DNA from 4 places in the Pseudomonas sp. MRSN 12121 genome. Region 3 is predicted to be linked to each of the others. Evidence: predicted binding sites of a transcription regulator. Region 3 holds the regulator's gene; each other region holds the start of a gene.

Region 1 (7,361 bases), 1.4 Mb from region 3:
GTTGAGCCAGTAGGCTTGGCGCAGGATCGTCGCCAGCGCGGCGGCGCCGCAGCTGAAGTCGGTCTTCTGCTCGACCAGGTCGGCGAACTTGCGCTCGCGGACGCTTTGCACCTGCTTGTACACCAGGTTCCCGCCAGGCAGCGCGGCTACCGGCATCTGTGCGGCCTGAGTCAGGCCCGCCAGGCCAAGCAGCAGGCAGAAGGTTGCAATCCGCATGATCGATACGCCTTGTGACACGGTGGAAAAGCCCCGTTTCCGGGGCTTTCGTCACGCACGTGGTTACATGCAGGCCTTGCAGCCGGCAGCGATGGACAGCGAGTTGCTCTGCTGGTTGCCGACCCCCGCCGAGACGTTGACGCCGCCGTTGCCGGAGAAGCCGTTCAGCGAGTTGGTCAGCGACGCGTTGTTGATCACAGGGTTTTTCCAGCCGTCTTTGGTCAGCACTTGCTGGGTCCAGTAGCCAGAAAGCTCGACCGTGCCTTGTTCCTTGAAGGCGAATTTCTGATCGTCGTTGTCGTGGCCGCCGCCACGGTTGTCGCTGTAGTGGCCGCCACCGCCGTGGTGATCGTCGTCGCCTTCGATCTTGCCGGAGCCGGTGCCCTTGTAGGTGCCGGAGGCGTGGAAGTCGCTGGTGAGGGTGTCTTTCTTGTAGGTGCGCACGCCTTGGTTTTCCACGACCAGGCCGGTGGAAGACTGGTTGGCCGAGGCTGCCGCGGTGGCGACGCGACCGCCGGACACGGCGATGGCCAGGTTGTTTTTCTGTTGGTTGAAGTTGCCGGCGGTGACGTTGATGCCGATGTTGCCGGAACCATTGTTGCCAGCGTTGTTGAGGGTGGCGTTGTTCAGCGTCGAAGCGTTTTTTACATAGTTGTCGACGTTGTTCTGGGTTGCGCTGGAAGCGGCTATAGCACTGCCGAAGATGAAGCTTTCATCGGCGGTGGCCAGGGCCGCGGCGTTGTCTTGCTGGTTGCCGTCGCCGGCGGCGACGTTGGCGCCCATGTTGCCGTTGGAGTTGTTCAGCGAGTTGTCGGCCTTGGCATTGTTGTTGGTGCCCTGGTTGTTGACCACATTGCCGCTGCTGTCTTGCACATCGATGACGGCGGCCCCGGCGCCGGCAGTGACCTGCAGCAGGGTGTTGAGGTCCGGGCCACGTGGGTCGTGGCCGCCATGACCGCCATTGTGGCCGCCGTTATGCCCGCCATGGTTGTCGTCGTTGCCAGCCTGTGCAGCCATCGCCATGACCGCGGCGAGGGCAAACACCAGTGGTTTGAGAGCCATTGTAGGTTTCATGGTGTTTCTCCGTGCTTATAAGTTGGTTAAGTGTTGGTACTTTTCCAATCGCACTGCTGCGGGTCAGTCTGCGACCCGTATGCTCAGGGTGTTAGCCATGCGGTTCCCCACCCCGGCACTCTGGTTCAGCTGAATCACCCCTCGGCTGCCGGTGAAGGCCTGGTCGCTGGTAACGACCTGGCGGCTGCCTTGCGGAATGTCAGTTGCTCCCGAGCCTGGTAACAGCGCCACGTTCTGTTGGGACAGGACGCTGTCGTCGATGCTTTGCGGCTGGGCACTGATGCTCACCCGCAGGGCATTGACCATCTGGTTGTTGGCGCCGGCGCCCTGGTTCACGCCCAGGACCCCGTTGCCGTTGCTGAACGCGTTGCCGCCGATCCGGCTGCTGGCGTCGATCGCGCTGCTGGCCGGTGTCCCGAGTGCCTGGCGCACCACGGTGGTGGCATGGGCCTCGGTGCCGATGGCGATGGCGCGGGTATTGGTCTGTTGCTGCTGGTCGCCGGCGGCCTGGTTGAGGTTGAAGTTGCCGTGGTAGCGGGCGCCGACGTTGTCGAGGGCGGCGCTGTCCTGCGTGCGCAGGCCCGGGTCGGCCATGACCGACGTGCAACCAGCCAGGGCCAGCCATAGCAAGGTGCGATTCATTTCATTGGCCTCCGGCCAGCCGGCCCAAGGGCGCCAGGCCCGAACTCAGGGAACGGTTGATGGTGTTGGAGATGGCGCCGCCACTGCCGCCGCCATGGCCGGCGCCCATGCCGGCCATGCCATTGGGATTGGTGACGACATTCAGCCCTTGCAGGCTGGTGCCGTTGGGCAGGACGTTGCGACTGAGGGTGGCGCCGCTGCTGACTCCGGCAAAATCGCCGTCGCTCAGCTCGGTGTTGCCGGTCATCTGGGTGACCCGCTCCGACGGGTTGGCGTTGACGGTGGTCGGGTAGGGGTCGGGGTGCATCGGGGGGCGGCCGACGGCCTGGGGTTGCACGTCGCGATCGAGCACGATCCGGCCATCGCCGGCCGCCTGGGCCGCAGGATTGAAGAGCAAACCGAGGGCGCAGCCGACCAGCAGCAGGCGAGCCCAGCCAATAGGATGATTCCCCATGACAGCATTCCTTTTTTTGCGCGCTGGCCCTAGTCAGCGTCGCAAGGGGTAGAGCAGGAGCTGTGCCGTGTTTGGAATAGACAGGAAATTCAATGGCTTATGGACGGATCGCGGATTTCGCGGGGTGAGCTGTTTCAGCGCTGAGACAGGATCGGCGTGCGCCGGCCCGGCGCAGGCGGGGCAGGGCGCTATGGCGGGGGGGATTGCGGCGGGCTGTCTCATCGGTTTGACAAACACCGGATGGACGGCGCGAGCCCTGTGATTTCGTGGCTCCGTCCCGCAAGCCGTGTTTCAGGAGTGGACACTGCGCCACGCCCCGGGCATCAGCCCTGAAGCAACTTGGCCACCTGGGCGAACGCCTGTTGCCGACGCGCTTCCCAGTCTCCGCGGATCACCTCGAAGGGTTGCCCGTGTTCTCGCAACCAGGCCTGGATGGCCTGGAAAAACACCAGGCGCTCGCCCAGTTCGGGCTGGCAGCGCTGGCCATCGCCGACCCAGTCGACGTCTTCCGGGGAGAGCAGCAGGTGCAGGTCGTAGTGGCGTGCCAGCAGTTCGCTTTCCAGCCAGCCCGGGCAGGCGCCGAACAGGGTCTGGCTCCAGAGGATATTGCTCAACAGGTGGGTGTCGAGAATCAGCAGCGGCGGCTGTTGCGCGCGGCCCTGGTCTTCCCAGGCCAATTGCCCGCGGGCAATCTGCGGGATATCCGCCAGGCAGGTGTCGCGCTGCTCCTGCTCCATGAAATGACGGACGTACTCGCCCACCTGGATGCCGCCGAAGTGGCGCTGCAATTGGCCGCTGAGCCAGCTCTTGCCGCTCGACTCGGGGCCGGTCAGGACCACGACCTTCATGCCGGGCGCAGCGCCGGGTCGGCGTGCCAGGAGCGCCAGCCTTGTATCGCCAGCAGGGTGAACAGGCCGTACAGCGCCGCGGTCAGGTACAGGTTCTTGTAGATGAACAGGCCGACAAAAATCACATCGACGACGATCCATAGGGGCCAGCACTGCACGCGCTTCTGCGCCATCCACCATTGCGCGACCAGGCTGAAGCCGGTGAGGGCGGCGTCCAGCCAGGGCTGCGCGGCATCGGTCCAGTGGGCCATGGCGGCCCCGAGCAGCAGGCTGCCGATGGCCCCCAGGCCGAGCCCCTGGAGCAGCGCTCCGGTGGTCAGTTGGCTGACCGGCCGGCCCTGGTGACTGGCGCCGCCACGGGTCCATTGCCACCAGCCGTACAGCTGCAGGACGGCATAGACCCCTTGCAGCAACATGTCCGAATACAGTTTCACCTCGAAGAAGATCCAGCTGTACAGCAACACCATGACCAGGCCGATCGGCCAGCACCAGGGGTTCTGCCTGACTGTCAGCCAGACGGCGATCACGCCGAGTGCAGCGGCGAACAGTTCGAGACCGGACATGAAAACTACCTTGAGGCGAAGGAGGGGGCGGATTGTACCCAGAAGCGGCCCCGCATGTTAGCCGGGCCCGGGGCGCCGTGGCGGGGGAGCCCCCCCGCCACGGCGGGTGTCAGACCCGGAACTGGCGCAACAGGCCGTCGAGCTGCTCGCTCAAGGCCTTCAGGTGCAGGCTCGCGGCGCTGGACTGCTCGGCCGCCAGGGCGGTGCTGTGGGACAGGCCCGCGGCCTGGGTCACGTTCTGGTTGATGTCTTCGACCACATGCGCCTGTTGCAGGGTGGCGCTGGCGATGGAGGCATTCAGCCCGTTGAGGTTGCGCAGGGCCTGGCCGATGGCGTTCAGGCTTTCGCCGGCCAGCCCGGCTTGCTCGATGGTCTGCTGGGAAGCGCGGCTGCTGTCGCCGATGACCTTGACCGCGGCTTCCGAGTGGCCCTGCAGGCGTTCGATCATCGACTGGATCTCGGCGGTGGATTTTTGCGTGCGCTGGGCCAGCAGCCGCACTTCGTCGGCCACCACGGCGAACCCGCGTCCCTGTTCGCCGGCGCGGGCGGCTTCGATCGCGGCGTTGAGGGCCAGCAGGTTGGTCTGCTCGGCGATGGAATGGATCACCTCCAGCACGCTGCCGATCTGGGTGCTTTCCTGGGCCAGGGTGCGGATCACCTCCACCGCCTGGTCGATGGTGCCCGAGAGCCGATCGATCTGCTGCAGGCTGCCGTCGATATTGACCTGGCCCTGCTGGGCCTGGGCTTCGGCGTCGCGCATTTCGCTGGCGGCATGTTCGGCATTTTTTGCCACGTCCTGCACGCCATAAGTCACTTGGTTGATGGCGGTGGCCACCAGTTCCATCTGTTGCGACTGCTGTTGGCTGCGTTCCTGGGCCTGGCTGGCGTTGTCGCCCAGCTCGGCGGAGGACTGCGCCAGGGCGCTGGCCGACGCCTGCAACTGGCTGACCACCAGCCGTAGCTTGGCGGTAAAGCCATTGAAGTGACGGGCCAGTTCGGTGACTTCGTCCTGGCCGTGGGTATCGAGGCTGCGGGTCAGGTCGCTTTCGCCGCTGGCGATATTGGCCATGGCGTGCACTGTTTCCTGCAACGGACGGACGATGCTGCGGGCGATCAGCAGCACCAGCAGGGTCATGATCAGCGCAATGCCGATACCGACGACCGAGGCTCTCACCACCTGGCTGCGGAACTCGGCCTGGACGTCGTCGATGTACACGCCCGAGCCGATGATCCAGCCCCAGGGCTCGAACAGCTGGACATAGGAGGTCTTCTGCACCGGTTCGCTGGCGCCCGGTTTTGGCCAGCGGTAATTGATCATGCCGGCGCCCTTGGCCTTGGCGATGGCCACCATTTCGTTGAACACGGCAAAGCCGTCGGGATCGCGGATCGCCGCGAGGTTCTGGCCGTCGAGCTTGGGGTTGGCCGGGTGCATGACCATGACCGGCGTCAGGTCGTTGATCCAGAAATAGTCGCTCTGGTCGTAGCGCAGGCCGCGGATGGCGCTCAGCGCCTGTTTCTGTGCGGTGGCCCGATCGAGGTTGCCACTGCTTTCCAGGCCATGGAAATAGGCCAGCACGCCGTTGGCGGTCTGCACCACATGCTGGGTTTTCTGCGCCTTGGCCTGGTAGAGGTTGTCGTGGGTCTGCTTGAGCATCAGCAGGCCCAGGACCAGCAGCATCAGTACCGCGACAATCAGGATGAGCCACAGCCGGCGGCTGATCGACATTCTGCGTAAGCTGTTCATGAATCTGTCACTCCCGATTGTTGTTCTTGTCATGAAACGCTGCGTACATGCAGCGAGGCCGCCGCGCAGTCGCTATCCTTGCGACGCTCAACGCGACAGCGTTTATCGAGCATGTCTGATAGGATTTCGGCCTCATTGCAAAAAACCTGAATCCGGCTGATTTTTCACGGAATTTTCAAGGGCAATGATGATCCTATAGCGTCCGCGAATCCGCGGGCGTACGCGTCAGTGAACATGAAAAAATACTAATGAGGCATGCCCAGGCATGACCTTTGGGGGATTGATGGAACTTTGGACGGCCGTACAGGCACTGATTCTAGGCATCGTAGAAGGGCTGACCGAGTTTTTGCCCATCAGCAGCACCGGGCACCAGATCATTGTCGCCGACCTGCTCGACTTCGGCGGCGAACGCGCCATGGCGTTCAACATCATCATTCAACTGGGCGCCATCCTCGCGGTGGTCTGGGAGTTTCGGCGCAAGATCTTCGACGTGGTCACCGGCCTGCCGACCCAGCGCAACGCCCAGCGCTTCACCGTCAACCTGCTGATCGCCTTCCTGCCCGCCGTGGTGCTGGGGGTGATCTTCGCCGACCTGATCCACGAATACCTGTTCAACCCGATCACCGTCGCCGCCGCGCTGGTGGTGGGTGGCGTGATCATGCTCTGGGCCGAACGCCGGCAGCATGAGGTGCATGCCAGCAGCGTGGACGAGATCAACTGGAAAGACGCCCTGAAAGTCGGCTTTGCCCAGTGCCTGGCGATGATCCCGGGGACTTCGCGCTCGGGGGCGACCATCATCGGCGGCCTGCTGTTCGGCCTGTCGCGCAAGACCGCCACCGAGTTCTCGTTCTTCCTGGCCATGCCGACCATGGTCGGGGCCGCGGTGTATTCGGGCTACAAGTACCGCCATCTGTTCCAGCCGGACGATCTGCCGGTGTTCGCCGTGGGCTTCATCACCTCGTTCATCTTCGCGATGATCGCGGTCAAGGGCCTGCTCAAGTTCATCGCCAACCACAGCTACGCGGCATTCGCCTGGTACCGGATCGTCTTCGGCCTGCTGATCCTGGCCACCTGGCAGTTCGGCTGGGTCGACTGGACTTCGGTCCACAGCTGATGGAGACGCGTAACCAGAACCGCCCCGGCCAAGGCACGCGAATCCAGCGGCCCCGGCTCAAGGCGGCGATCTTCGTGCTGCTGTGCGCCTTGCCACTGTGCGGTTCGCTGCTGCTGGGCGTGAAGGGTATTTCCTGGGTGCCGCTGGCCGCCTACGGGGTGGTCAGCGTGCTGGCGTTTTTTCTCTACTGGAGCGACAAGCGCAAGGCCCGCAGCGACAGCTGGCGGACCCCGGAAAACGTCCTGCATGCGGTGGAACTGGCCGGCGGCTGGCCAGGCGCCTTGCTGGCGCAACAGGCGTTTCGCCACAAGACCCGCAAGGTTTCCTATCAACTGGTGTTCTGGCTGATCGTGCTGGCGCACCAGGTGTTCTGGATCGACCGGCTGTTTCTCGGCGCCAGCCTGTTCGCGCTGTTCTAGGGCCGGCCGGGCGCCGCGCTAAAGCAGCAAGCCGACCCGCAGGCGCTTGGGCAGCTTGCTCACCACCAGTTGGTGCGAGCGTTGCAGCAGGTCTTTCAGTTCATCGGCGCCCAGCGGGTAGGGCGTCTGCATGATGATCCAGTGCGCTCGCGCCAGGTAAGGCGCCGGCGCGATGCCGGGACGGTCGACATGGCCGAGGAACAGCGCCTGGTCCACCTTGAACGCCAATGACTCGCCCCGCAGGCCCTGCAGGGCGAACATCTTGTTGCCGGCCACGGAAAACACCC
Region 2 (7,361 bases), 2.0 Mb from region 3:
GGCTACCTGATCAGCAAGCCGTTGCCGCTGGCGGAGCTGGTGGAATACCTGACGTTCGGCCGCAGCCAGCAGATCCTGACTGTGTAAGAGCGAGCTGGCTCGCCCCTCCTACAGAGAATCCCGCACTGCCTGGAAACCATCCTGCGAACGGCTGCCGGCGCCTTCCCGGCGGATCATCCGCTGCATCTTCCATTCAAACGCCAGGGTCAGGCTGATGGCGGCGCAGGCCAGCCCCGACGCCAGGCCCCACCACACGCCGGTCGCTCCCCAGCCAAGGGTGAACGCCATCAGCCAGGCCGTCGGCGCCCCGATCAGCCAGTAGCAGCCCAGGCCCACGAGGAAGGTGGTCTTGGCGTCCTTGAGGCCGCGGATCGCGCCCATGGCGATGGTCTGGGTGCCGTCGAACAGCTCGAACCAGGCTGCTACCGCCAGCAGGCTGACCGCCAGGTTGATCACCTCGCGAAAGGCCGGGTCGTCATGGTCGAGGAACAGCCCGATCAACTGGTTCGGCAAGAGCCAGAACACCATGGCGAAACACAGCATCGCCGCGCCGCCAAAGGCGATCCCGACCCGCCCGGCCAGGCGCGCCTGCAACAGCTGCCCGGCGCCGTAGTGCTGGCCGATGCGCATGGTGATCGCGTAGGAGATCCCGGCCGGCACCATGAAGGCCACCGAGACGATCTGCAGGGCGATCTGGTGCGCCGCCAGCTGGGTGCTGCCCATGGTGCCCATGCACAGCGCGGCGAAGGCGAACAGCCCGACTTCCACCGCATAGGTGCCGCCGATGGGCAGGCCCAGGCGCCACAGTTCCCGCAGGTACTGGCGGTTGGGCCGCGCCAGGCCCTGGCGCAGCGGGTAGGCGGCATAGGCCGGATGCCGCTTGATATGCCAGGCCAGCGCCAGGGCCATGCAGTTGGCGACGATCGCGGTGACCAGGCCGATGCCCACCAGCCCCAGTTTCGGCAAGCCGAACATGCCGGTGATCAAGGCGTAGTTGAGCAGGAAGTTGGCCACGGTGCCGCCCAGGCTGATGACCATCACCGGCGTGGCGCGGCCGATGGCGCTGGTGAAGCCGCGCAGGGCCATGAAGCTCAGGTAGCCGGGCAGGGCGAACGGCAAGATCAGCAGGAACTGGCCGGCGGACTGCACGTTGCTCTCGGTCTGGCCGAACAGCAGCAATACCGGCTTGAGGTTCCACAACAGCAAGCCGGCGACCAGCGCCATCAGCCAGGCCAGCCAGAGCCCGGCCTGGGTCAGGCGGGCGGCGCCCTCGATGTCGCCGGCGCCCTGGCGGATCGCGACCAGGGTGCCGACCGCGGCGATCACGCCGATGCAGAAAATCGACACGAACGAATAGGTGGCCGCGCCCAGGCCGCCGCCGGCCAGGGCTTCCGGGCTGAGGCGGGCCATCATCAGGGTGTCGGTCAGGACCATCAGCATGTGCGCCAACTGCGAGGCGATCAGCGGTCCGGCCAACCGCAGAATGGCCCAGAGTTCGGTACGTGCTGGATGCTGCATGATCATCGGTCTCAAGCGCGGGGAGGGAGTCAAGAACGTTGATTCTCGGTGCTCTGGGCGACTTGCACAAAGGGATAAAAACGATTGGTAGCATGATTAAAACTCATGCTGGGTGAATTCTGCTAAGTTGTCGCCCTTGCGCCTGTGGAGTGCTGCCATGCCCCGTCGTCTTCCGCCCCTGTATGCCTTGCGCGCCTTCGAGGCCGCGGCGCGGCACAGCTCGTTCACTCGCGCGGCCGAGGAACTGTCGATTACCCAGAGTGCCGTCAGCCGGCATATCCGTACCCTGGAAGAACACTTCGCCTGCCGGCTGTTCCAGCGCAGCGGGCGCAACCTGCAACTGACCGAGGCCGCGCGGTTGCTGTTGCCGGGCATCCGCGAAGGCTTCACCGCCCTCGAGCGCGCCTGCAATACCCTGCGCGCCGAGGATGACATCCTGCGCATGAAGGCACCCTCGACCCTGACCATGCGCTGGTTGCTGGCGCGCCTGAGCCGCTTCCGGCATTTGCAGCCGGGCAACGAAGTGCAATTGACCAGTGCCTGGATGGACGTCGACTCGGTGGACTTCAACCAGGAGCCATTCGACTGCGCGGTGCTGTTGAGCAATGGTCACTTTCCCCCGGACTGGGAGGCCAGCTACCTGTTTCCGGAACTGCTGATCCCGGTAGGGGCGCCGAACCTGCTCAACGATCAGCCCTGGGACGTGGCGCGGCTGGCGGCCACCGAGCTGCTGCACCCGACCCCGGACCGTCGCGACTGGCGCAACTGGCTGGAGCGCATGGGGCTGTCCGGACAGGTGTCGCTCAAGGGCGGCCAGGTATTCGACACCCTGGAGCTGGGCATGATCGCCGCGGCGCGTGGTTATGGGGTGTCCATGGGCGACCTGTTGATGGTGGCCGAGGATGTGGCCCAGGGACGCCTGAGCCTGCCGTGGCCGACAGCGGTGGCCAGTGGCGAGAACTATTACCTGGTATGGCCCAAGACCCGGCCCGGAGGTGAACGTTTGCGCCGCCTCAGCGATTTTCTCCAGAACGAGGTCCGGGCCATGCAATTGCCCGCGGTAGAGCGCCTCGGCTGAAACGATGAAGGTGCCGTGGCAAGGGGCCTGCACGATACCCGTCCGATTCGCTCAAGTATTGATCGACGCCGCCGAATCCTTGGAAGTGGAACCTTCGTTCTGGATGGTTTCGACACCTCATTCCTACTAGAAGAAATCGCCGAGCGTGGGACGAGATCAGGACGATCCGGTCTCTCGGCCAGGAGCTGTCATGCCTCAACCTCGTGCCCGGATCGCCTCGCAGCTTGGTCTTGCCCTCGCCGTGATACTGGCGGTCGTGATCAGCGGCAGTACCGTTTTCGCCCTGCGTTCGCTGGACGCCGCCAACCTCGACACCCGGGAAGAACACCTGGCCAGCGAGGCGCGGCTGCTGGCCGACCAGCTCAACACCTTCCACGGCACCCTGCGGGAAAGTACCCAGCGCCTCAGCGGGCTGTTCGAGAAGCGCTTCAGCGGCGGCCTGAGCCTGCACTTGGAGCAGCCGGTGACGGTGGCCGGTACCCAGACCCCCGGTCTGCACCTGGGTGATGTGGTGCTGAACAACAACTTTGAGGAAGTCGACGAGTTCAAGCAGATGACCGCCGGTGTGGCGACCGTGTTCGTGCGCAGCGGCGACGACTTCGTGCGTATCAGCACCTCGCTGAGCAAACAGGACGGCAGCCGCGCCATCGGCACCCTGCTGGACCACGCGCACCCGGCCTACCAGAAGCTCATGGCCGGGCAGGGCTATGTCGGCCGTGCGCTGCTCTTCGATCGCCTCTACATGACCCAGTACACGCCCGTGCGGGACAGCAGCGGCAAGGTGATCGCGGTGCTGTTCGTCGGTTTCGACTACACCGACGCGCAGAACGCCCAGTTCGACAACCTCAAGCGTTTCCGCATCGGCCAGACCGGTTCCCTGGCCTTGCTCGACGAACAGCAGAAATGGCTGGTGCCGCCGGCTGGCGTGCAGGCCCCGGAACAGTCGGCGAAGACCCTGGCCGAGCTGGCCAGGCAGCCGGGCAAGGGGCGCTTCTGGAGCGACCAGGGCGAGGACTTCTACAGCGTGGTCGTGCCCTTCGAAGGTGGGCCCTGGTCGGTGGTGGCCAGCATGCCGAAAGCCGAAATCCGCGCGGTGACCTGGAGCGTCGGCACGCGCCTGGTCATCGGCAGCCTGCTGGCGATGTTGCTGGCGGTGGGCGCCACGGTCTGGCTGCTGCGCAGCAAACTGGCGCCGCTGGGCGACCTGGTGCGCCAGGCCGATGCCCTGGGCAAGGGTGACCTGAGCGCGCGCCTGAAGGTCGCCAGCCAAGATGAAATCGGCCAGCTGGCCGGCAGTTTCAACCAGATGGGCCAGGCGCTGTCGACCATGGTCGAGCACATCCGCAAGGCGGCCCAGGAGGTCAATGGCCGGGCCCAGGCGCTGTCCGGGCTGTCGGGGGGCGCCTATGAAGGCATGGAACAGCAGTCGGGCGAGATCAGCAGCATGGCCGGGGCGGTGGAAGAGTTCAGCGCCACCTCGCTGAACATTGCCGACAACATGGGCAACACCGAGCGCCTGGCGCAGGAGAATGCCCAGCAGACCCGCATCGGCCGCACCTCCATGGATGAAGCCTCGGCCTCGCTGGAACAGATCGCCGGCGCCCTGAACAGCACCGCCACGGTGATCAACACTCTGGGCCAGCGCTCCGAGGAAATCGGCGGCATCGTCGGCGTGATCACCTCGATCGCCGACCAGACCAACCTGCTGGCGCTCAACGCCGCCATCGAAGCCGCCCGCGCCGGCGAGCAGGGTCGCGGTTTTGCCGTGGTCGCCGACGAGGTGCGCAACCTGGCCTCGCGGACCCGCGAAGCGACCGACGAAATCTCGGGGATGATCAACAGCATCCAGCAGGAAACCGGCAACGCCATCGCCACCATGGAACAAGGCAACGTGCTGATGCAGGAAGGCCTGGCCCGCAACGCCAATGTCGCCTCGGCCCTGGCGCGCATCGACGAGCAGAGCCGCGCGGCCGGCGAGCAGTTTGCCGCGATCACCACCGCGACCCAGGAGCAGAGCAGCACTGCGACCCTGCTCAGCAGCAACCTGCAAAGCATCGCCCTGGCCAACAGCGAACAGCGCGAGGTGGTCTCCAACCTGGCGATTACCGCCAAGGAGCTGGAGCAACTGGCGGCGGACCTGCGGCAGGAGGTCGATCGCTTCCGCTGACAGCGCTTCGCGGGCAAGCCTCGCTCCTACAAGGTCATGTGGTGTCTGTAGGAGGCTTGCCCGCGATAACGCCAGACCGCCAACGACCTGGCGCTACGCCCTTCGTCCGAGGCCGCCGAAGCGGCCCTGGACGAGGCGGTACGCCAGTGCTGGCCTAGTTGCACTTGGTGCTGCTGGACACTTCCTTGCTGGCCATCTTCAGGGCCTTGCCCAGCTCGGCGGCGTCGTTGCTGCTGTAGACCCGACCGCCGGTGTTCTCGGCGATGCAGCGCGAAGGGCCGCCGCGCCCGATGTTCACCACGTTGACCCGCAGGCGCGGCTGCTCGGCGGCGATCTTCCGGGACACGGCGCAGACGTCTTGCTGGCAGCCGTCCTCGCCGTCGACGAACATCACGATCACCGCATCGTTCTTGCGTCCGTCCACGGTGCTCGCCGCCTTGGCCAGGCTGGCGGCCAATGGCGTGCCATCGTTGGCCTGGAGGCCGCGGATACCATTGATCAGGCGCGGCCGGTCGGCCGCCCGGAACACGCCATGGTCGATCTGGCTGGCGCAGCCGTTGAAGGTGATCAGGCGCGTATCGATCTTCGGGTCCAGGCCATTGATCATGCCGGTCAGGGACTCGGTGGCCACCGACAGCCGGCTTGGTGGGGTGAAGATCCGCTCGGCACGGGCCGGATCGAGGAACTGGTTGAGTTCGCTGCCGAAGAACCACACTTCATCGTCGTACACCGACTTGATGTTCATGTTCATCGAGCCGGACGTATCCAGGACCACCACGAACTGCGGTGGCACCGCATCAGGCGCCTGTTTGCGGCAGGCGTAGTTGTCCAGGGTCGGGGCCGGAGCGGGCTTGGGCTTCGGTGGCGGTGGCGGCGGTGGTGGCGGTGCGGGTTCCGGCGCTGGCGCTGGCTCTGGCGTGGGGGGCACGACAGGCTCTGGAGCGACCGGGGGCGCGACCGGCTCGACGACCGGTTCCGCTGCCTTGGCGGGCGTCTCGACGGGCGCGGGCGCCTTGGGCTCCGGTACCACGGGATGGCTTTTCGGGCAGAAAAACCAGTAGGCCGCCCATAGCAGGAGCAGCAACAGCAGCAGGGCCAGCAATGCCGCGGCGAGTTTCCAGCCATTGCGGCTTGGCGGCGCCACAACGGGCGGCACCATGACCGGCGGTGGCACGGCTTTGGGTGGGCGCAGGCCCCAGCGAATCACCAGCGGCTCGCCGTTGAGGCTATAGAGGTCCTCCAGCTCCGGCGGGCCGATCAGCGTGCGCAGGCTGGCGGCGTCGGGCTCGTTGCGCTTTTGCAACTCGTCTGCGAGTCGGCCCAGGGCTTCCTGGCGCTGCTGGTAGAGGTCCAGCAAACGCCGTTGCTGGTCCTCGTTCAGCGCGGCATAGGGCGTCGGCTGGCCACCCAGCTCGGTCCACCATTCCAGCACCTCGCCGCTGCCTTGGCGGGGAATGGCATAGAGGCTGGCGATGGTGGGCGGGAAGTGTTTCTGGATCAGCGCGACCTTGGCCGACAGCGCATCGGCCTTGTCGACAGTGAACTGACCATCCCTGATGACCCGTTGCATGCAGACGATTCCTGAAAAGGGCGCAGGCATCCCGAAAGATGCCTGCAAGGTTGAAAAGGGAGCGGGTTACTCGTAACCCAGGCTGAACTGCAGCTGGTTGACCTTCTTCTGCAGGGCCTTGAGTTCTTCCTGCTTGGCGGCCAGGGCTGTCGGGGTGTTGCTGGCGCTCTTGGCCTGGGAGGCCTTGAGTTGCTGCTCGAGCCCGGCGATCTGTTTCTGCACCTGGCTCTCGTTGCCATGCCGGGACTTGAGCGATTTGAGCAACTGCCCCAGGGATTGGTTCAGCGCAGCCTGGGCCTGCTGCTGGCTGGCCAGGTCCTTGCGGGTGCTGGCCTGCTGGGCTGCGATATTGTCGTATACCTGGCGGAACATGGCGTTTTCCTGACGGGAGGCGGTCAGGGCCTGTTCCTTCTGCTTGACCTGTTCGCTGTAGCCACCGGAGTAGTCGCAGTTCATCTTGGTCAGCAGGCTGGCATCGCGGTCGGTCGCGTCGCAATCGCCCGGGTTGCTGGCGCAGCCACCCAGGGTCAGGGCCAGGGCGAGCGTCGCCCAGTGTCTTGGCTTCATATTCATGATCTCAACCCAGGGTGATTGCCGAACGCTGGCTGTACAGGGCGTCCACTTCTTTCTGCAGCGCAGCGACTTTCGCGTTCATCTTCATGATGCTCATGTCGACCTGCTTGATTTCCGCGCTGGAGCCCTGGGCGCGTTCCATGTCGGCGACCTTGGCATACTCGGTGGCCTTGTTGCGCATGTTGGTCAGGTCCTTGCGCAGGCGGGCGATGTTCTGGTCGATCTCGGCGATCTGGGTCTGGGCCCTGGCCTTGTCCAGCTTCTTGTTGGCCATGTCGCGCTTGATCTGGGCGATGCGCGCCTGGTCGTCCCTGATCACCTGCTGGGCGGTCGCGGTCCGGGCGATGACATTCTGGGTGTCTTGCTGCACGTCGGCGTTCATTTTCTGCAGGCGGGTGCTGGTGTCGGCGTACTCGCTGCGACGCTGGTCCAGGTAGTAGTTGGCGCCCATGGCC
Region 3 (7,361 bases):
GCGCGGCGTACCTGTTCTGGAAACGGCAGAACGTGGTCAAGGCCCAGGCGCTGGAAGAGGTCAAGCGCCAGCAGGACCTGCTGCCTTCGCCGGCGCGGGCCCTGGAAACCAAGGAGCTGGGCTGGGATGACGTGACCCAGATCGACATGATCGGCCTGGAAGTCGGCTACCGCCTGATTCCCCTGGTGGACCGCAACCAGGGCGGGCAACTGCTGGCGCGGATCAAGGGGGTTCGTAAGAAGCTGTCCCAGGATCTGGGCTTCCTCATGCCCACCGTACACATCCGCGACAACCTCGACCTGGCGCCGAGCGCCTACCGGCTGACCCTTATGGGGGTGATCCTGGCGGAGGCCGAGATCTATCCGGATCGCGAGCTGGCGATCAACCCGGGCCAGGTCTACGGCACGCTCAACGGCATTACCGCCAAGGATCCGGCCTTCGGCCTGGAGGCGGTGTGGATCGAGGTCAGCCAGCGCGCCCAGGCGCAGTCGCTGGGGTACACCGTGGTCGACGCCAGCACCGTGGTCGCCACTCACCTCAATCAGATTCTGTACAAGCATTCCAGCGAGCTGATCGGTCACGAAGAAGTCCAGCAACTTCTGCAATTGCTGGCCAAGGGTTCGCCAAAGCTGGCCGAAGAACTGGTGCCGGGCGTGCTGTCGCTGTCGCAGTTGCTCAAGGTGCTGCAGGCGCTGCTGGCCGAACAGGTGCCGGTGCGCGATATCCGCAGCATCGCCGAAGCCATCGCGAACAATGCCGCCAAGAGTCAAGATACTGCCGCTCTGGTGGCCGCGGTGCGCGTCGGATTGTCGCGCGCCATCGTGCAAAGCATTGTAGGTACTGAGTCCGAGCTGCCTGTGATCACCCTGGAGCCAAGGTTGGAACAAATCTTGCTCAACAGTCTGCAGAAGGCAGGACAAGGCTCGGAAGAGGGTGTTCTGCTGGAGCCAAGCATGGCTGAGAAGCTGCAGCGCTCGTTGATCGAAGCCGCGCAGCGCCAGGAAATGCAAGGTCAACCGGTGATTCTGCTGGTAGCCGGTCCGGTCCGCGCGATGCTCTCGCGCTTCGGGCGCCTGGCAGTCCCGGGCTTGCATGTGTTGGCGTACCAGGAAATTCCCGACAACAAGCAAGTGACCATCGTTGCGACAGTAGGGCCCAACGGCTGAGGTAGTGGGTTATGCAAGTTAAGCGTTTTTTCGCCGCCGATATGCGTCAGGCCATGAAGCTGGTTCGTGATGAGCTGGGCTCCGACGCTGCCATCATTGGCAACCGCCGCATCGCCGGCGGTGTCGAGCTGACGGCTGCGCTGGATTACAAGCTGTCGGCGCTGGCGCCGCGCGTGCCGAACATGGAACTCGAAGACGAGCTGCGCAAGACTCAGTCGCGCATCGTCACCGCCCAGGCCGAGCTGAGCCTGCGTGGCGAGGGCGAAACGAATGGCAACACCAATCGCCAACTGTTCGCCGGCCTGCCGCTGACCGCCGCCGAACCGCTGATCGAACCTACGTTCAGCGAGCCGCCACGCCCGGCCCCGGTAGCCGCCGCGCCGGCCGTGGACCAGCGTGCGCTGGACTCGATGCGCTTCGAACTCAATGGCCTGCGCGAGCTGCTGGAAGTCCAGCTCGGCTCGCTGGCCTGGAGCCAGCTGCAAGGCAGCCGGCCCGAACAAGCCAACCTCTGGCGGCGCCTGCAGCGTATCGGCTTGTCCGGTCCGCTGGCCCGCGACCTGCTGGCGCTGATCACCGAAATCGACGAACCCCGCCAGGCCTGGCGCATGCTCCTGGCCCACCTGGCGCGGATGATCGTGACCCCGGAAGTCGAACCCCTGGAAGAGGGCGGTGTGATCGCCATGGTCGGCCCCGCCGGCATGGGCAAGACCACCACCCTGGCCAAGCTGGCGGCGCGCTACGTACTCAAGTACGGCGCGCAGAACATCGCCCTGGTGAGCATGGACAGCTATCGCATCGGTGCCCAGGAGCAGCTCAAGACCCTGGGACGCATCCTCAATGTCTCGGTGACCCATGTCGACCCAGGCCAGTCCCTGGCCCAGGCCCTTGATCCGCTGCTGCGCAAGCGCGTGGTGCTGATCGATACCGCCGGCCTGCAAGCCAGTGACCCGGCCTTGCGCATGCAGCTGGAAAGCCTGGCCGGCCGCGGCATCCGGGCAAAAAATTATCTGGTCCTGGCAACCACCAGCCAGAAACAGGTTCTAACCGCCGCATACCACAGCTACAAGCGCTGCGGGCTGGCCGGCTGCATCCTGACTAAACTGGATGAAACCGCCAGTCTTGGCGAAGTGTTGAGCCTGGCCATCGGTCACGAACTGCCTGTCGCCTACCTGACCGATGGTCCGCGGATTCCGGATGACCTGCACTTGCCGCGTCGTCACCAGCTGGTCAGTCGCGCGGTGAGCGTGCAGATGCAGGAAGAACCCAGCGAGGAAGCCATGGCCGACATGTTCGCTGACCTCTACCACAACCCGACCAAGCGGGTTGGCTGAGGGAATCATGAAAAGATTGCAATGTACCTACATCGATGGTCTGCCAGGCATTGTTCCGTTGGTGAACGCGCAGCCAGTTATGTGGCCCCGTCTAAGTAAGACAAGGTAAAGAAAGAACATGGGCAGCATGCATCCCGTACAGGTGATCGCGGTGACCGGCGGCAAAGGTGGCGTCGGCAAGACTAACGTGTCAGTGAACTTGTCCCTGGCCCTAGCGGAGCTCGGCCGGCGCGTCATGCTGCTGGACGCCGACCTGGGCCTGGCCAATGTCGACGTGCTGTTGGGGCTGACGCCCAAACGGACCCTCGCCGATGTCATCGAAGGCCGCTGCGAGCTGCGCGACGTACTGCTGCAAGGGCCGGGCGGCATCCGCATCGTGCCCGCGGCATCCGGCACCCAGAGCATGGTGCACCTGAGCCCGGCGCAGCATGCCGGCTTGATCCAGGCGTTCAGCGACATCGGCGACAACCTCGATGTCCTGGTGATCGATACCGCCGCCGGCATCGGCGACTCGGTGGTCAGCTTTGTCCGCGCCGCGCAGGAAGTGTTGCTGGTGGTCTGCGACGAGCCGACCTCAATCACCGACGCCTACGCGCTGATCAAGCTGCTCAACCGCGACTACGGCATGAACCGCTTCCGCGTGCTCGCCAACATGGCGCAGAGCCCGCAGGAAGGCCGCAACCTGTTCGCCAAGTTGACCAAGGTCACGGATCGCTTCCTCGACGTCGCCCTACAATATGTCGGTGCCGTGCCTTACGACGAATGCGTGCGCAAGGCCGTGCAGAAGCAGCGTGCGGTCTATGAGGCATTCCCCCGTTCGAAGTGCGCGCTGGCCTTCAAGGCCATTGCACAGAAAGTCGATACCTGGCCGTTGCCGGCCAATCCACGTGGGCATCTTGAATTTTTCGTCGAGCGGCTAGTGCATCAGACAGCAGGGCCGGTGCTATGAGCGCCAGCGGCTACAACCTTTACAAAAAGTCGGCACGCGACAGCCAGTACGAACTGATCGAGCGCTACGCGCCCCTGGTCAAGCGTATTGCCTATCACCTGCTGGCGCGCCTGCCGGCCAGCGTGCAGGTCGAGGACCTGATCCAGGCTGGCATGATCGGCCTGCTCGAGGTATCGACCAAGTACGACGCGAGCAAGGGCGCGAGTTTCGAGACCTACGCCGGTATCCGTATCCGTGGGGCGATGCTCGACGAGGTCCGCAAGGGTGACTGGGCGCCGCGCTCGGTACACCGCAATACCCGCATGGTGAGCGACGCGATCCGTGCAATTGAAGCTAAAACCGGTCGCGACGCTAAAGATCATGAAGTTGCGGCCGAACTTCAATTGAGTCTCGATGATTATTACGGGATTTTGAACGACACCTTGGGCAGTCGCCTGTTCAGCTTCGACGACCTGTTACAGGACGGCGAGCATGAAGGGCTGCATGAGGATGGCGCGAGTGCTCATCTCGAGCCGTCGCGCGACCTGGAGGACGAACGTTTCCAGGCCGCTCTGGCGGACGCGATTGCCAATTTGCCGGAGCGTGAGCGACTGGTCTTGGCGCTGTACTACGACGAAGAGCTGAACCTCAAGGAAATCGGTGAGGTCCTGGGGGTCAGCGAATCGCGGGTCAGCCAGTTACACAGCCAGTGCGCGGCCCGTTTGCGGGGGCGTTTGGGGGAGTGGCGAGCGCGCTGACAGGCAGTGTGGGGACACTGCGGACGAGACTGGCACGACGTTGTCGGTCTTGCGGTGTGTATTCCATGCAGTCGTTGAGTGCTCTGCCTGATTGATTGAATGGCGCGTCCAGCTGCTGGGCGCGTTTAAGACTGCTTGGAGGTCGAATTGGACAAGAACATGAAAATCCTCATCGTTGATGACTTCTCAACGATGCGGCGGATCATAAAAAACCTGTTGCGTGACCTGGGTTTCACCAACACGGTCGAGGCTGACGATGGCACCACCGCCATTCCGGTTCTCAACAGCGGAAGCATCGACTTTCTGGTAACGGACTGGAACATGCCCGGCATGACCGGTATCGATCTGCTGCGCCATGTGCGCGCCGATGAAAAACTCAAGCACCTGCCGGTACTCATGGTGACCGCCGAGGCCAAGCGCGAACAGATCATCGAAGCGGCCCAGGCCGGGGTAAACGGTTATGTGGTCAAGCCCTTCACGGCCCAGGCGTTGAAAGAGAAGATCGAGAAGATCTTCGAACGCATCGGTTGATGTGTGGAACCATTCCGCCACGGGGGGAGCTATGGAGCACAACGAATCTTCATTGGGCGACTTTGAGTCGACCCTGAAAAAACACGCAGTGGAACTGGTCGACAGCCTGGAAAAAGGCAAGTTCGGCGAAGCAGTGCAACTGATCCATGAGCTCAACCAGACCCGTGACCGCGGCCTGTACCGGGAGGTCGGCAAGCTCACTCGCGAACTGCATAGCGCCATCGTCAATTTCCAGATTGACCCGCATATGCCGCAAGCCGAGGAAGTGTCGCAGATCACCGATGCCACCGAGCGCCTGTCCTATGTGGTCAAGCTGACCGAGGCCGCGGCCAACCGCACCATGGACCTGGTCGAGAGCGCCACCCCGTTGGTCAACGGCCTGAGCAGCGAAGCCCAGGCCCTGAGTGCCGACTGGGGGCGTTTCATGCGCCGCGAGCTGGGTGCCGACGAGTTCCGCGATCTGGCCCGCCGTGTGGATGGTTTCCTGACCCGCAGCGAGCAGGAGACGCGCGCTGTATCGAGCAACCTCAATGACATCCTGCTGGCACAGGACTACCAGGACCTGACCGGCCAGGTGATCAAGCGCGTGACCCAACTGGTCACCGAAGTCGAGAGCAACCTGCTCAAACTGGTTCTGATGGCCAGCCAGGTCGATCGTTTTGCCGGCATCGAACATGACCGCGCGGCGATCCTCGCTGAAAAAGATCCGCAAAAACATCTGGCCAAGGGTGAAGGTCCGCAGATTCATGCCGATAAACGTGAAGACGTTGTATCCGGTCAGGACGATGTCGACGATTTGCTTTCCAGCCTTGGATTTTAGGCTCAGACCTAGTAGGAGCACCCATTAATGAGCTTCGGCGCCGATGAAGAGATCCTTCAGGATTTTCTGGTTGAGGCCGGCGAGATTCTAGAGCAACTGTCCGAACAACTGGTCGAGCTGGAAAGCCGGCCGGACGATGCAGACTTGCTCAATGCAATTTTTCGCGGTTTTCACACTGTTAAAGGGGGCGCCGGCTTCCTCCAGCTCAACGAGCTGGTGGAGTGCTGCCACATCGCCGAGAACGTGTTCGACATCCTGCGCAAGGGTGAGCGCCGCGTCGACGCGGAACTGATGGACGTGGTACTCGAAGCGCTGGACGCGGTGAATGGCATGTTCGGCCAGGTCCGCGAGCGTACCGAGATCACTGCCGCCACCCCGGAACTGCTGGCCGCCCTGGCTCGCCTGGCCGAGCCTGCCGGCGCCGAGGAGGCTGCCGCGCCAGTCGAACCCGAGATCGCCGAGCCGGTTGCCGAAGTGGCCGCCGAAAGCGAGTCGGGCGATATCACCGACAGCGAGTTCGAGCAGTTGCTCGATTCGCTCCAGGCCGCCAAGACCGAGGCCGAAGCCCCGGTGGCAGCCGCTCCCGTAGCCGATGGCGAAGCGGCCAGTGACGAAATCACTGACGCCGAGTTCGAGTCGCTGCTCGACCAATTGCATGGCAAGGGCCAGTTCGCACCCGATGCGGTGGCGCCTTCGGCCAGTACGCCGGCAGCGGAAAAGACCGCCGCCAGCGACGAAATCACCGATGACGAATTCGAGGCCTTGCTGGACCAGCTGCACGGCAAGGGCAACTTTGCCGTCGATGCGCTGGAGTCCGCGGTGGCCACGGCGGTGCCGCCGGCCGCACCGAGCGCGGCAGCCGCCGGTAGCGATCTGATCACCGACCAGGAATTCGAATCCCTGCTCGACGAGCTGCATGGCAAGGGCAAGTTCTCGGAAGTGCCGGCTGCCGCTGCGGCGACCGTTGGCAGTGCCGCCGCCACTGCTGCGGCGCCAGCCGCCGTCGCCAAGCCGGCGGCGAAGAAGGTCGAGCCCAAGGCCGAGACGCCGAAACCGGCGCCCGCGCCAGCCGCTGCCGCTCCGGCTCCAGCCCGTGCACCGGCTGCCGCCCCGGCGGAAAAACCGGTCAGCGAAGCCGAAACCACGGTGCGGGTCGATACCGCGCGCCTGGACGAAATCATGAACATGGTCGGCGAACTGGTACTGGTGCGTAACCGCCTGGTGCGCCTGGGGCTCAACAGCGGCGACGAAGCCATGTCCAAGGCCGTGTCGAACCTCGACGTGGTCACCGCCGACCTGCAGACCGCGGTGATGAAGACCCGGATGCAGCCGATCAAGAAAGTCTTCGGCCGCTTCCCGCGCCTGGTTCGCGACCTGGCCCGCCAGCTCAAGAAAGAGATCAACCTGGAGCTGGTCGGCGAAGAGACCGACCTCGACAAGAACCTCGTCGAGGCCCTGGCCGACCCGCTGGTGCACTTGGTGCGCAACGCCGTCGACCACGGTATCGAGTCGCCGGAAGAGCGCGAGGCTTCGGGCAAGTCCCGGGGCGGCAAGGTGGTGCTGGCCGCCGAGCAGGAAGGCGACCACATCCTGTTGTCGATCTCCGACGACGGCAAGGGCATGGACCCGAACGTCCTGCGTGCCATCGCGGTCAAGCGCGGGGTCATGGACAAGGATGCCGCCGATCGTTTGAGCGACACCGAGTGCTACAACCTGATCTTCGCCCCGGGCTTCTCGACCAAGACCGAGATCTCCGACGTGTCCGGCCGCGGCGTGGGCATGGACGTGGTGAAGACCAAGATTTCCCAGCTCAACGGTTCGATC
Region 4 (7,361 bases), 3.4 Mb from region 3:
TTGTTCGGCAGTCAGATGCTGTATGCCTTCTTCAGCTTCTTCGCCCTGGTACTGGTCTGGCGCATCCGGCCGAAAGCCGTGACCAATTTGCATCAGGTCGACGACGCGCCGCTGCATCACGTGGCGATGCCCGACAGCATGGCCAGTTCGCCGCTGGTGGCGGCACTCGACCCACGGGTCGACGAGCAAGTGGTGCAGGATCAGATGCAGCAGGGCGGTGCACCGGAAGCCGAGGCTCCGGCTGCATCGGCAGTGGAGGATGAGGTCGAAGCGCCAGACAGGCCGGATGAGCCGGATCAGCTTGGCGGGGCCAGGCCCTAGAAACAGAAAACGGGCAGTCGCCGCAAGGGACTGCCCGTTTTTTTCAGCCTGCGAATGTTACAGGTCGTCTTTGTCGAAGCGTCGGGCCTCGCGCTGCAACTGATAGACAAAACGTTCGACCTGGCGTTGGACCAGGCCGCTCATGTTGTGAAAGCGCACGCCGGCGAAGGTGGTGTCGATCTTCTCTTCATGGTGCAGGTAACGCAGCTCTACTGGCGCAGTCATGCTGCCGAAGGGCAGGGCGGCGATAAAACGTTCGTAGACCTGGCCCAGTTGCAGGCGGCTGGAGATATCGCCATCGAAACGCAGCTTGCAGCCGGTGGCGGAGATGTCCAGCAGTTTACCGGTGATGGGCGCCTTGAGTTTTTCACCGCCCAGTTCGATATCGACCAGTTGGGCCAGCTTCAGGGCTGCACGAAAGGCATTGCGCCGCTGGTGATAGATCACTTCGTTCGGCAGTGTGCCGCGGTAGCAGCGCCCGCCATTGGATTCGTCGATGGTCAGGGTTCCGTTGCTTTCCCAGGCGATGCGTACGCCCTCATGGAAACCTTCGACGCGAAATGGTTCGCCGGCGAGCATGAAGCGTTCGCCATCGCGGGGAATCATTTCATCCAGGGCAATCATGTTGGTTTCGCGATCGCTTTCGACCAGATAGCTTTGGAAGCGCTGGCTGCGTTCGTGGAAAGTGATGATCAGTGGATCATGGCTGTCTTGCAGCAGGCGCAGCGTGGAGGTGATTTCCAGGGGAGTGGTGAGCACCTTGGGGGGCTGCGGCGCATCTTCTGCGTTTGCGGCATTGAACACGGTTCATCAATCTCCAGACAAAATATGGCTACGCGCAAGATCTGGCATTCTGCCATCATGTTCCGCGACTTGATAGGGCGCGCTCATCTTGGGGCTCAAGCCTGGCTGAGCGGGCGCGGTTTCGCGAGCTTGGCGGTCGAGCCGCGGGCATCGTAGAGGGCTGGAGGCTCGCCACCCGTCAGGATTTTCAACTGATTGGCGGTAGTGGCCTGTTGGACCTGGATCGAACGGCCATTGAGTTCGTTCGCGGCCTGGCAATCAGCGAGCATCTGCGTCAGGACGTCGCTTTGGGCCAGTAGCTCGTCGCCAATCGAGGAGTGGCTGGCCAATTGTTCCAGGCCGGCCCGGCTGACAGGAAGATTCAGGCTGGCGAGGATTTCACTGCGTTTGCGGCCATGCTGCTCAAGCAGAATGATCAAGGCTTGCTTCTGCGCAAGAATGTCTTCCAGCAACGGCATGTCGCGACCGTGCAGGGCGAGAGATTCGGTGCGCAGCAATTCCAGCAGTTGTTGAGCTGGAGCAAAGTCATCAGTGATCAGTTGCAGCAAATTGATGTCGTGCATGTACGGCCTTGGGTTTTAGCGTCCAAAAAGCTGGCGCAGGCCTTTTGGGCTAGCGCTGGGCTTCGAAGTTGAGCAGTTTGCTGGCTACACGGTTGCTGTCGACTTTATAGCTGCCATCGGCAATCGCTTGCTTCAACTCGGCCACGCGGGCGTTGTCGACGGCAGGCTGATCGCGCAGCTTGTCAGTGATCTTCTGCAACTGTTGAGCCTCATTGCTGAGGTGTACCGACTCCCCGCTGCTGGCCTGTTCGGCCGGTGCGTTCAGCGGCGCGGATTTTTCGGCGTCGCCGGTTTCCTTGCTGGCGCTGGTGCGCGTGCTACCGGTGAGTGAGGGAGAGCTGTTCAAACGGCTGAAATCGATGACCATGGTGAAAACCTCTGGGTATTTGGACGCATGACTGGTTTTCGGCAATACCCCGGAAAACTTTAGACTCAAATATCGATAAGCCCGCACGCACCGCTGTTGCCCTGTCTGGGCCACAGTTTAGGGGGCAACCGTGCGCTGCGCCAGTCGTCTACATGGCTACTTCCACCTGTCCTGGAGCGGTGATGCGCGCCTTGATGATCCGTTGTGAGTTGAGGTTCTTGACCCGTATCTGTTCGCTCATGCCGCCATTGGACAAGGCTTCTCCCGGCATTTTGACGTTCAGCGTGCCACTGCGCGCGGAGATCACCACCTGATCGCCTTTGCGCACGACTTCCGCTTGCTCCAGATGAACCAGGGTAACCAGTTGGTCCGCGACCATTGGTCGGACAAGCCGCTGGCCGATGGCCTGATCGACTGAGGTCAGGTAGCCCTGATTGATCTGGCCGATATCGCGCTCGCGCAGCATCACGTCTTCCGCGCTGATGATGCCGGCCCTCTTGAGTGGGCGGGTCGTGGTGACGACTTCGCGGAACAGCTTGACCTGGGCGGGAACGAACACGGTCCAGGGCGAAGCGCCCTCGCAGCGTACGCGAACGGTCACTCGTCCCAGCGGCTGCGCCGGGCTTTCCAGGCTCGCTGTCAATTCCTTGTCGCAGTGCGGCATGCGCATCCGCGGATCGAGTTGATTGACCTGAATCTCGTAGCGTCCCGGGGTTTGACTGGTAGCGAGATAGTCTTCTACGGTGAATTCAAGAAACCCTTGAGTGACGCCGATAAGTAGATCAGGCAGGGTTACCGAGTCAGCAACGGCAGGATGGCCAGGGTTTAAAAAAAACAGAGCCGATAGCCCGCACAGCAATTTGCGGTAGTTTGATGTCAGGCGTCGGGAAAATGTCGTTTTGGCGTTCATAACAGTTAAAAAGCAAGCGCCGTGCCGTTTAGCAATGAGCGCGCGTCGGATCTTGAGCTTTGGGGAGTCTGGGACATGGCTGGTGTAATGGATTCGGTGAACCAGCGCACGCAACTGGTAGGGCAGAATCGCCTGGAGCTGTTGTTGTTTCGCCTCGATGGGGAGCAGCTCTATGGGATCAACGTGTTCAAGGTTCGGGAGGTGCTGCAATGCCCCAAACTGACCCTGATGCCCAAATCCAGTCCTGTGGTGTGCGGTGTCGCGAATATTCGGGGGGCGACCATCCCGATTCTGGACCTGGCAATGGCCACCGGTTCGGGTGGGTTGCAGGATCAGAGCAACCCCTTTGTCATCATCACTGAGTACAACACCAAGACCCAGGGATTCCTGGTGAGGTCGGTCGAGCGCATCGTCAACATGAACTGGGAGGAGATCCATCCGCCACCCAAGGGGACGGGGCGCGATCACTACCTGACGGCGGTGACGCGGGTCGACAATCAGTTGGTGGAAATCATCGACGTCGAAAAGGTATTGGCTGAAGTCGCCCCCACTCCCGAAACCATTTCGGTCGGCGTAGTGGACGTCGAGACCCAGCACAAGGCCGTTTCGCTGCGGGTGCTGACGGTCGACGACTCGTCGGTGGCGCGCAAGCAGGTCACGCGTTGCCTGCAGACCGTAGGGGTCGAAGTGGTGGCCTTGAATGACGGCCGGCAGGCGCTGGATTACCTGCGCAAGCTGGTCGACGAGGGCAAGAAACCTGAAGAAGAGTTTCTGATGATGATCTCCGACATCGAGATGCCGGAGATGGATGGCTACACCCTCACCGCTGAAATACGCAACGATCCACGCATGCAAAAGCTGCACATCATCCTGCATACTTCGTTGTCAGGCGTATTCAATCAGGCGATGGTGAAGAAGGTCGGTGCCGATGACTTCCTTGCCAAGTTTCGTCCTGATGACCTGGCATCCCGGGTTGTCGACCGGATCAAAGCAGCAGATAACAGCTAGGGACACCGGTCCCTGGCGGTCACACGATTTAAGAGGCGGCATCTTTGTCTACGGGTAATTTGGATTTCGAACAGTTCCGGGTATTCCTGGAAAAAGCCTGTGGGATCTTGCTGGGCGAGAACAAGCAATATCTGGTGTCGAGCCGTCTCAACAAACTGATGGAACAGCAAGGCATCAAGTCCCTCGGTGAGTTGGTTCAGCGCATCCAGAGCCAGCCGCGCAGTGGTTTGCGCGAGATGGTGGTCGATGCCATGACGACTAACGAAACCCTGTGGTTTCGCGACACCTATCCGTTCGAGGTCCTGAAGAACAAGGTGTTGCCGGAGGCGATCAAGGCCAGTCCCAACCAGCGTCTGCGCATCTGGTCGGCAGCTTGTTCTTCGGGGCAGGAGCCCTATTCGTTGTCCATGTCGATCGACGAGTTCGAGAAAACCAACATCGGGCAATTGAAGATGGGGGTGCAGATCGTTGCCACCGATCTCTCCGGAACCATGCTGAACAACTGCAAGACCGGGGAATACGACAGCCTGGCGATCGGCCGCGGTTTGTCGGCCGACCGCCTGCAACGTTATTTCGATCCCAAGGGGCCGGGGCGCTGGGTGGTCAAGGCACCGATCAAGAGCCGGGTCGAGTTCCGTTCGTTCAACCTGCTGGACAGCTATGCCAGCCTGGGCAAGTTCGATGTCGTGTTCTGCCGCAATGTGCTGATCTACTTCTCCGCCGAGGTGAAGAAGGACATCCTGATGCGTATTCACAGCACCCTGAAGCCGGGCGGCTACCTGTTTCTCGGAGCGTCCGAAGCGCTCAACGGATTGCCGGACCATTATCAGATGGTGCAGTGCAGCCCTGGAATCATTTACCAGGCGAAGTGAAGAGTGTTGGAAGAGAGGCCTTCGGGCCTCTTTTTTTATGCCTGCGATTTAGCCGCAACGGAAGGAGCGGCAATCGTGGCATTGCCGCTTTGCTGACGTTTCGCGGAAATGCCTTGCCGCTTTTCTGGCATTGCCGCTTTGCCGCTGCCCGCAAAGCCTCGATTTACAAGGGTTTGATCACTTGGCATGACGATTGCTATGTCCTGCTTACGAAAAATCTGGTCGAAGGTTTCCCGACATGAGCATCAGCTTCGATAAAGCGCTCGGCATCCATGAACAGGCGCTGGGCTTTCGCGCCAAGCGTGCCGAGGTGCTGGCCAACAACATCGCCAACGCCGACACCCCGAACTACAAGGCTCGGGACCTGGACTTCTCCGCCGTGCTCGCCGAGCAGAACGAGAAAGCCAAGAACGGCACCTTCGCCTTGAACATGACCAACAGCCGTCATATCGAAGCCGAAGGCCTGAGCAGCGGCGACGAGTCGTTGTTGTACCGCACGCCGATGCAACCATCGATCGACCAGAACACCGTGGATGCCCAACTGGAACAGTCGAACTACGCCGAGAACTCGGTGAACTTCCAGGCCAGCTTCACGCTGCTCAACAGCAAATTCAAAGGGCTGGTGTCAGCCCTGCGCGGAGAGTAATCCATGTCCCTCGCCAGTGTTTTCAATATTGCCGGTAGTGGCATGAGTGCCCAGACCACTCGCTTGAACACCGTCGCCAGTAACATCGCCAACGCCGAGACCGTCTCGTCGAGCATCGACCAGACCTACCGCGCTCGCCATCCGGTGTTCGCCACCATGTTCCAGGGTGCGCAAAGCGGCGGCAGCGACTCGCTGTTCCAGAACCAGGACGCGGCAGGCCAGGGCGTACAGGTGCTGGGTGTGGTCGAGGACCAGAGCAATCTCGAGGCGCGTTACGAGCCGAATCATCCGGCCGCCGACGCCAAGGGGTATGTCTACTACCCCAACGTCAATGTGGTGGAGGAAATGGCCGACATGATTTCCGCCAGCCGCTCGTTCCAGACCAACGCAGAAATGATGAACACCGCCAAAACCATGATGCAGAAGGTCCTGACCCTCGGTCAGTGATAAGAGGCGACTCAGATGAGTATTACCGATACCACCAGTGGCCTGACGCTCAAGGAGATCCTGGCGAACTCCTCGAAGAAAACCCCGACCACCAGCAATGATGGCCTGGCAGCGGCTACCAATAGCAGCACGGGCAAGAACGCCCTGGGCAAGGACGCGTTCCTCAAATTGCTGGTGACCCAGCTGAAGAACCAGAACCCGCTGGACCCGCAGGACAACAGCGAGTTCGTCGCCCAGCTGGCGCAGTTCAGCAGCCTGGAAGGCATTACCACGCTGAATGACTCGGTTACGGCGATCGCGGGCAACTACAAGTCTTCGCAAGCCTTGCAGGCTTCTTCCCTGGTCGGGCGCTCGGTGATCGTGCAGGCGGCTACCACGCAGGTCGATACCACCAAGAGCATGACCGGTTCGGTGAAGGTGCCTGCCAGCGTCAGCGGTCTCACCGTGACCATCTCCGACAAGGATGGCAAGGCGGTCAAGACGATCGACCTGGGTAGCCAGAAAGCTGGCAGCACCAGCTTCGTCTGGGATGGCACCAAGACCGACGGCACCAAGGCCGATCCGGGCAATTACACCTTCAAGGCCAGCACAACGATCGATGGCAAGGCGACCGACCTGGTCACCTACCTGCCAGCGACGGTCAACAGCGTCACTATCAGCCAGACCGGCGGTGAGTTGATGTTGAACCTGGCAGGGCAGAGCAGCGCCGTGGCGCTCTCCAAAGTTCAAACCATTGGTATCTAGAGCCGATTAACGCGGCACAAGGAGTGGAACATGTCTTTCAATATCGGCCTTAGCGGTCTCTATGCTGCCAACAAGCAACTGGACGTAACCGGCAACAACATCGCCAACGTGGCGACCACCGGCTTCAAATCGTCCCGTGCCGAATTCGCCGACGTCTACTCGGCCACCAAGCTGGGCACCGGCAGCAAGACCGTGGGTAACGGTGTGCGTCTGGCCAACGTTTCGCAGCAGTTTGGCCAGGGCGACGTGAACAACACCGGCAACGTGCTGGACATGGGTATCCAGGGCTCGGGCTTCTTCGTGCTGAGCGACAACGGCTCGCTGACCTACACCCGCGCCGGTACCTTCAAGACCGACAAGGACGGCTACATCACCAACACCGATGGCACCGCGCGCCTGCAAGGCTATGCGGTCGATGCCAATGGCAAGATCGTCAACGGCGTGCTGACCGATCTGCGCATCGATACTTCGAACCTGTCGCCGAAAGCCACTGGTTCGGTGTCCTCGACCATCAACCTGAACTCCACCGCGCCGGTCATCGACCAGAGCGCGACAGGTTTTGCCTTCGATCCGACCAAGGTGGAAACCTACACCAAGCAGTTCAGCACGCCGATCTACGACAGCCAGGGCAACGAGCACAAGCTGGACCAGTACATGGTGAAAACCGGCTCCAACACCT

Evidence for each region. The regulator FliA, encoded in region 3, starts transcription of late flagellar genes. The targets are predictions, from matches to a motif close to CTAAAGTTTNNNNNNNNNNNGCCGNTAA.
Region 1: the regulator FliA is predicted to act here: its motif matches at 5,665-5,692, upstream of TO66_RS14775 (methyl-accepting chemotaxis protein).
Region 2: the regulator FliA is predicted to act here: its motif matches at 2,647-2,674, upstream of TO66_RS30705 (methyl-accepting chemotaxis protein).
Region 4: the regulator FliA is predicted to act here: its motif matches at 2,091-2,118, upstream of flgM (flagellar biosynthesis anti-sigma factor FlgM).

What each region holds. Positions count from the first base shown of each region.
Region 1 covers NZ_CP010892.1:3,251,764-3,259,124, forward strand. Annotated here, with positions in the region: gene TO66_RS14745 (C39 family peptidase) at 1-216, opposite strand, end outside; gene TO66_RS14750 (hypothetical protein) at 280-1,290, opposite strand; gene TO66_RS14755 (hypothetical protein) at 1,354-1,932, opposite strand; gene TO66_RS14760 (hypothetical protein) at 1,934-2,386, opposite strand; gene TO66_RS14765 (AAA family ATPase) at 2,710-3,234, opposite strand; gene pnuC (nicotinamide riboside transporter PnuC) at 3,231-3,797, opposite strand; gene TO66_RS14775 (methyl-accepting chemotaxis protein) at 3,907-5,541, opposite strand; gene TO66_RS14780 (undecaprenyl-diphosphate phosphatase) at 5,825-6,655, shown strand; gene TO66_RS14785 (DUF1294 domain-containing protein) at 6,655-7,074, shown strand; gene TO66_RS14790 (MmcQ/YjbR family DNA-binding protein) at 7,093-7,361, opposite strand, start outside.
Region 2 covers NZ_CP010892.1:6,714,684-6,722,044, reverse strand. Annotated here, with positions in the region: gene TO66_RS30720 (bifunctional diguanylate cyclase/phosphodiesterase) at 1-87, shown strand, start outside; gene TO66_RS30715 (NorM family multidrug efflux MATE transporter) at 109-1,518, opposite strand; gene TO66_RS30710 (LysR substrate-binding domain-containing protein) at 1,676-2,596, shown strand; gene TO66_RS30705 (methyl-accepting chemotaxis protein) at 2,787-4,763, shown strand; gene TO66_RS30700 (VWA domain-containing protein) at 4,918-6,333, opposite strand; gene TO66_RS30695 (hypothetical protein) at 6,400-6,900, opposite strand; gene TO66_RS30690 (hypothetical protein) at 6,911-7,361, opposite strand, start outside.
Region 3 covers NZ_CP010892.1:1,814,546-1,821,906, forward strand. Annotated here, with positions in the region: gene flhA (flagellar biosynthesis protein FlhA) at 1-1,166, shown strand, start outside; gene flhF (flagellar biosynthesis protein FlhF) at 1,178-2,500, shown strand; gene fleN (flagellar synthesis regulator FleN) at 2,619-3,449, shown strand; gene fliA (RNA polymerase sigma factor FliA) at 3,446-4,186, shown strand; gene TO66_RS08255 (chemotaxis response regulator CheY) at 4,346-4,717, shown strand; gene TO66_RS08260 (protein phosphatase CheZ) at 4,749-5,537, shown strand; gene TO66_RS08265 (chemotaxis protein CheA) at 5,565-7,361, shown strand, end outside.
Region 4 covers NZ_CP010892.1:5,172,971-5,180,331, reverse strand. Annotated here, with positions in the region: gene TO66_RS23435 (MFS transporter) at 1-321, shown strand, start outside; gene TO66_RS23430 (flagellar brake protein) at 379-1,125, opposite strand; gene TO66_RS23425 (flagella synthesis protein FlgN) at 1,221-1,688, opposite strand; gene flgM (flagellar biosynthesis anti-sigma factor FlgM) at 1,738-2,055, opposite strand; gene flgA (flagellar basal body P-ring formation chaperone FlgA) at 2,204-2,965, opposite strand; gene TO66_RS23410 (chemotaxis protein CheV) at 3,041-3,973, shown strand; gene cheR (protein-glutamate O-methyltransferase CheR) at 4,018-4,845, shown strand; gene TO66_RS33720 (hypothetical protein) at 4,881-5,033, opposite strand; gene flgB (flagellar basal body rod protein FlgB) at 5,084-5,491, shown strand; gene flgC (flagellar basal body rod protein FlgC) at 5,495-5,938, shown strand; gene flgD (flagellar hook assembly protein FlgD) at 5,954-6,682, shown strand; gene flgE (flagellar hook protein FlgE) at 6,713-7,361, shown strand, end outside.